2 regions of the Burkholderia arboris genome follow, and region 2 is predicted to be linked to the other one. Evidence: predicted binding sites of a transcription regulator. Region 2 holds the regulator's gene; the other holds the start of a gene.
The links. The regulator HrcA, encoded in region 2, represses chaperone genes, less so after heat shock. The targets are predictions, from matches to a motif close to TTAGCACTCNNNNNNNNNGAGTGCTAA.
Positions count from the first base shown of each region.

Region 1: OHZ10_RS04220 (co-chaperone GroES) is a predicted target of HrcA. The motif match lies at 2,104-2,130, and genes of this name have one in related genera.

Region 1 is NZ_CP109821.1:898,113-901,425, reverse strand. Features, by position in the region: gene groL (chaperonin GroEL) at 50-1,690, opposite strand; gene OHZ10_RS04220 (co-chaperone GroES) at 1,737-2,030, opposite strand; gene OHZ10_RS04215 (carbohydrate porin) at 2,712-3,313, shown strand, end outside.
Region 2 is NZ_CP109821.1:747,659-750,971, forward strand. Features, by position in the region: gene OHZ10_RS03560 (NAD kinase) at 1-722, opposite strand, end outside; gene hrcA (heat-inducible transcriptional repressor HrcA) at 854-1,876, shown strand; gene hemH (ferrochelatase) at 2,012-3,076, shown strand; gene OHZ10_RS03575 (RNA-binding S4 domain-containing protein) at 3,161-3,313, shown strand, end outside.

The DNA of each region.
Region 1 (3,313 bases), 150 kb from region 2:
GGCTGGAACGCGCATCGCTGCGCGCTCCGGACACCTCGACCGAAGTCGATTACATGTCCATGCCCATGCCGCCCATGCCGCCCGGCATGCCGCCCGGCATCGGTGCGTCTTCCTTCGGCAGTTCTGCGACAGCTGCGTCCGTCGTCAGCAGCAGGCCTGCAACCGACGCTGCGTTCTGCAGTGCGGTGCGCGTGACCTTGGTCGGGTCGACGACGCCGGCTTCAACCATGTCGACGTACTCGCCCGTTGCCGCGTTGTAGCCGTAGTTGCCCGTACCTGCAGCAACTGCCGCCACCACGACGCTGGCTTCTTCGCCGCCGTTCGTGACGATCTGGCGCAGCGGCTCTTCCATTGCACGCAGCACAATCTTGATGCCGGCGTTCTGGTCGGCGTTCGCGCCGGTCAGGGCCGCGATCGCGGTGCGAGCGCGGATCAGCGCAACGCCGCCACCTGCCACGATGCCTTCTTCCACAGCTGCGCGCGTTGCGTGCAGTGCGTCTTCGACACGTGCCTTCTTTTCCTTCATTTCGACTTCGGTCGCAGCACCGACCTTGATCACTGCAACGCCGCCGGCCAGCTTGGCCACGCGCTCTTGCAGCTTTTCACGGTCGTAGTCCGACGTCGCTTCTTCGATTTGCGCGCGCACTTGCTTCACACGTGCTTCGATGTTCACGGCTTCGCCTGCGCCGTCGATGATCGTCGTGTTTTCCTTGCCCACTTCGATGCGCTTCGCCTGGCCCAGTTCTGCCAGCGTTGCCTTCTCGAGCGTCAGGCCGGTTTCTTCGGCGATCACTTGGCCGCCCGTCAGGATCGCGATGTCTTCCAGCATCGCCTTGCGACGATCCCCGAAGCCAGGCGCCTTGACCGCAACGGTCTTCAGGATGCCGCGGATGTTGTTCACGACCAGCGTCGCGAGCGCTTCGCCTTCGATGTCTTCAGCGATGATCAGCAGCGGACGGCCAGCCTTCGCGACTTGCTCGAGCACCGGCAGCAGATCGCGGATGTTCGACACCTTCTTGTCGTGCAGCAGCACGAACGGGTTGTCGAGAACGGCGACTTGCTTTTCCGGGTTGTTGATGAAGTACGGCGACAGGTAGCCGCGGTCGAATTGCATGCCTTCGACGACGTCGAGTTCGTCGGCCAGCGACTTGCCGTCTTCGACGGTGATGACGCCTTCCTTGCCGACCTTGTCCATCGCTTCAGCGATGCGATCGCCGATCGACGTGTCGCTGTTCGCCGAGATCGAGCCGACCTGTGCGATTTCCTTGTTCGTCGTGCACGGCTTGCTGATCTTCTTCAGCTCTTCGACAGCCGCTGCGACTGCCTTGTCGATGCCGCGCTTCAGGTCCATCGGGTTCATGCCCGATGCGACGTACTTCATGCCTTCGCGAACGATCGATTGCGCGAGGACGGTTGCCGTCGTCGTGCCGTCGCCTGCGTTGTCGCTGGTCTTGGAAGCCACTTCCTTGACCATTTGCGCGCCCATGTTCTGGAGCTTGTCCTTCAGCTCGATTTCCTTCGCGACCGACACACCGTCCTTGGTGACCGTCGGGCCGCCGAAGCTGCGCTCGAGCACCACGTTGCGGCCCTTCGGACCCAGCGTGACCTTGACTGCGTTGGCGAGAATGTTCACGCCTTCGACCATCTTCGAACGGGCGGAATCGCCGAATACGACGTCTTTAGCTGCCATCTTCTAACTCCTTGAATTCTTGGGAATATGTACCGTCGGAGGACGCTTACTTGGCGTTGACCACGGCCATGATGTCTTCTTCGCGCATGACCAGCAGTTCGTTGCCGTCGACCTTGACGGTCTGGCCTGCGTACTTGCCGAACAGGACGCGATCGCCGACCTTCACGTCGAGTGCGATCGGGGCGCCCTTGTCGTCACGCTTGCCCGGGCCGATGGCCAGGACTTCGCCCTGGTCCGGCTTTTCAGCAGCGGCGTCGGGGATGACGATGCCCGAGGCGGTCTTGGTTTCCTGATCCAGGCGCTTGACGATCACGCGATCGTGCAAAGGACGAAGGTTCATATTCACTCCTCTCTTGACTGAGATTGAAGAACGCTTAGGGAATCTGCCCGGCAAATCGCCCGGCAGAGAATTGTTAGCACTCTCGTGCAGCGAGTGCTAATTATATGGACGGGTTTTGACAAATTCAAGAAGGGGAGCCGGACGAATTTTCAACGCGGCGCGGCAGCGGGAAAAACACGCGAAAATTACAAAAAACCCTTTCACAACAAAACCCTTACCTACGCTACCCGGCCCGGAAGACGGGCCCGCGCAGCCCGCGAATCTCATCCAGCCCCGTTTGGACACCGGGTAAGCACGGAGTTCCTGCCCCCACCGGCATCACGTCAAAAAACCTGCGCAGGCGCCGATTCCCTCCGCCGCAACGCGTCCGCTCCCCCCGCCCGGCGATCGTCGCGCCCCCTTGCCCGGCGTTCCATCGCTCCGCACCGAAGCATTCATTTGCATTACGCAGATATTTACGTTTTTCCTCCTGAAAAACCCCCGTCGGACCCCACCCGTAAGCCCGCCCATTACATTCAGTAATTTAGATGCGAATCATTCTCGTTTACATTGACTTTCCCATTTGACACTCCTACGATGCGCCGCGTTGCGCTCTTCTTCATGCCCGGGCCGATCGGTGCCGAGCGTCGGGACAGCGACCAACAAGCAGGACTCCAAATCAATTAGAACCCGGGATTTGATATGAAGGTTGCATCGTTCCATGGAGACCGCATCCGCGCCCGGATGCGCCCCGCCGCCTGTGCGGCCGCGTTCGCGTGCGCATCGTTCACGAGCAGCGCCGCATTCGCCGCCGCGCCGGTCGACGCGCAACCCGAAGCGCCCGAGGCCGATCTCGCGATCCAGGCGAAGCCGACCGACATGTGGACCGGCATCTGGACACGCCAGAGCCTGCTCGGCGACATGGGCGGCATCCGCCCGTGGCTCGGCAAGTACGGCGCGACGCTGCAGATCACCGAAACCAGCGAATACCTCGCGAACCTGCGCGGCGGCCTGAACCGCGGCGGCACGTACGACGGGCTGACGACGGCGACGCTGACGGTCGATACGCAAAAGGCGATCGGCCTGCCCGGCGGCACCTTCAACGTCAGCGCACTGCAGATCCACGGCAGCAACCTCAGCGCGCGGAATCTCGGCACGCTCAACACCGCAAGCGGCATCGAGGCGCAGGACACGACGCGCCTGTGGGAGCTCTGGTACCAGCAGTCGTTCCTCGACAAGCGCGTCGACGTGAAGATCGGCCAGCAGAGCCTGGACCAGGAATTCATGGTCAGCACGTATGCGAA
Region 2 (3,313 bases):
ACGTCGCGCCCGCCGACGATCTGGATCGCGATTTTCGAATCGTCGGGCAGCACGATCGGCCGGTTCGACAGCGCATGCGGCGCGATCGGCACGAGCACGATGCCCGCCAGCTGCGGGTGAAGAATCGGGCCGGCCGACGACAGCGCGTAGGCGGTCGAGCCGGTCGGCGTCGCGACGATCAGGCCGTCCGAACGCTGGTTGTACATGTACCGGCCGTCGACCGACGCGCGCAGCTCGACCATCCCGGAGAAGCCGCTGCGGTTCACGACGACGTCGTTGAACGCGATTGCGTGGTAGATCGGTTCGCCGTCGCGCATGATCCGCGCCTCGAGCAGCGCGCGCTCCTCGCGCTCGAACTTGCCGGCCAGCATCACGGGAACGAGCGCGTGCATGTCGGCCGCGGCGATGTCCGTGATGAAGCCGAGCCGCCCGTGGTTGATCCCGATCAGCGGTGTCCGGTACGGCGCAAGCTGGCGGCCGATGCCGAGCATCGTGCCGTCGCCGCCGAGCACCACCGCCACATCCGCTCGCGCCCCGATTTCGGCCGGGGTGAGCGCCGGGTAGCCGGTGATGCCGATTTCGCGCGCGGTATCGCCTTCGAACACGACCTCGAAGCCGAGCTTCGCGATGCTGGCAGCCAGCGTGGCGAGCGGCTCGGCGATGACGGGCGTGTTGCTCCGGCCGACGAGCGCGACAGTATTGAACTGATTACCGGTTTTCATGCCGGCATTACACCATAGCTCGTTGACGAAAAGAACCGGCTGTGCGCCGAAGGGGCCGGATCGGGCCGGCCCGCGCAACGGAGGGAGACGCCACTCGCCGCGGTCGCGCGGTTGCGCTAAAATTTTCCACCATGCTAGATCCTCGCGCACGAACCCTCCTGAAAACCCTGATCGAACGGTATATCGCCGACGGTCAGCCAGTCGGATCGCGCACGTTGTCCCGTTATTCCGGGCTCGAGCTGAGCCCGGCGACGATCCGCAACGTGATGTCCGACCTGGAGGAGCTCGGCCTCGTGTCGAGCCCGCACACGTCGGCCGGCCGCGTGCCGACGCCGCGCGGCTACCGGCTGTTCGTCGACACGATGCTGACGGTCGAGGCGCCGATCGACGCCGAAGCCGTCGCGCGGCAGGTGCAGAACACGCTGCAGGCCGGCGAGCCGCAGCAGCGGGTGGTCGCGGCCGCCGCGAGCGTGCTGTCGAACCTGTCGCAGTTCGCGGGCGTCGTGCTGACGCCGCGCCGCAGCCACGTGTTCAAGCAGATCGAGTTCATGCGCCTGTCCGACAAGCGCATCCTGCTGATCATCGTCACGCCCGAGGGCGACGTGCAGAACCGGATGCTCGCGACGCCGCGCGACTATTCGCCGTCGCAGCTGACCGAGGCGTCCAATTACATCAACGCGCATTTCGCCGGCCTGTCGTTCGACGAGGTGCGCCGCCGCCTGCGCGACGAGATCGACCAGCTGCGCGGCGACATGACCACGCTGATGCACGCGGCCGTGACGGCCAGTACCGAGGTGCCCGACACCGAGGACACCGTGCTGATTTCCGGCGAGCGCAACCTGCTCGAAGTGGCGGATCTGTCGTCCGACATGGCGCGGCTGCGCAAGCTGTTCGACGTGTTCGACCAAAAGACGGGCCTCCTGCAACTGCTCGACGTGTCGAGCCACGCCCAGGGCGTGCAGATCTTCATCGGCGGCGAATCGACGCTCGTGCCGATCGAGGAAATGAGCGTCGTCACCGCGCCTTACGAGGTGAACGGGCAGATCGTCGGCACGCTCGGCGTGATCGGCCCGACCCGCATGGCGTACAACCGCGTGATCCCGATCGTCGACATCACCGCGCGCCTGCTGTCGCTCACGCTGAGCCAGCAATAGGCTGCAATCGGCAGCCTGATCCCGCCCCGTCATCGTGTCGCAATGCCGCCCGCGCCGACAGTCGGCCGAACGGCACGGGGCGGCCCGCTATAATTGAGAGCCGTCCGGTCCCGTGCCCCGAGCACGTTCTTGCCCATGCGTTTCGATCTTGAGCCGCCTTCGAGCATCGCGGCTGCCCATCGCATCGGTGTGCTGCTGATCAATCTCGGCACGCCCGACGCGCCCACGCCGCGTGCGGTGCGGCGCTACCTCGCCGAATTCCTGTCGGATCCGCGCGTCGTCGAGATTCCGCAGGCCGTCTGGCAGGTGCTGCTGCGCACGCTGATCCTGCCGCTGCGCGGCCGCGCGTCCGCGAAGAAATACGCGGCCGTCTGGATGCCCGAGGGCTCGCCGCTGCGCGTGTACACCGAGCGCCAGACCGACAGCGTGCGGCACCTGCTCACGTCGAACGGCTATCACGTGACGGTCGACTACGCGATGCGCTACGGCAGCCCCAGCATTTCGCACGCACTCGCGCAGTTCAAGCGCGCGGGCGTCGAGCGCGTGCTGCTGATGCCGATGTATCCGCAATACTCGGCGTCGACCACGGCCACCGCCTTCGATGCCGCCTTCGACGCGCTCGCGCGCATGCGCAACCAGCCGGAAGTGCGCACGGTACGGCATTACGCCGACCATCCGGCCTATATCCATGCGCTGGCCGAGCAGGTGCGCCAGTACTGGGCGCAGCACGGCCGCCCCGATTTCGCGGCCGGCGACAAGCTCGTGCTGAGTTTCCACGGCGTGCCGAAGCGCACGCTCGACCTCGGCGACCCGTATCACGACCAGTGCCAGCAGACGGGCGCGTTGCTGATGGCCGCGCTCGGGCTGTCGACGACCGAATGCCGCGTGACGTTCCAGTCGCGCTTCGGCAAGGCCGAATGGCTGCAGCCGTACACCGCGCCGACGCTGCGCGAGTTCGGCGAGGCCGGCGTGCGGCGGGCCGACGTGTTCTGTCCTGGTTTCACGGCCGATTGCCTGGAGACGATCGAGGAGATCGGCATGGAAGTGCGCGACGCGTTCCTCGCCGGCGGCGGCAAGACGTTCCACCGCATTCCGTGCCTGAACGGCGCGCCCGCGTGGATCGGCGCGGTCGGCGAGATCGTCGCCGAGAATCTGCAGGGCTGGCCGGTCAAGGCCGCGCAGCCCGAAACGGTGAACTGAGATGAAACGACCCCCACGCTCACTTTGCTCGCTGCCCCCCGAGGGGACGGTCAGCCTCCTTGGGGCGGCCCGGCGGAGGCTGACATGAACTACCAGATTTCCACGGATCCCGGCGCAAAGCTGCGCATCGACAAATGGCTATGGGCGGCCCGCTTCTTCAAGACGCGCTCGCTCGCGACCGATGCGGTCGACAAGGGGCACGTGAAGATCGGCGGCGCGGCGGTCAAGCCGGCGAAG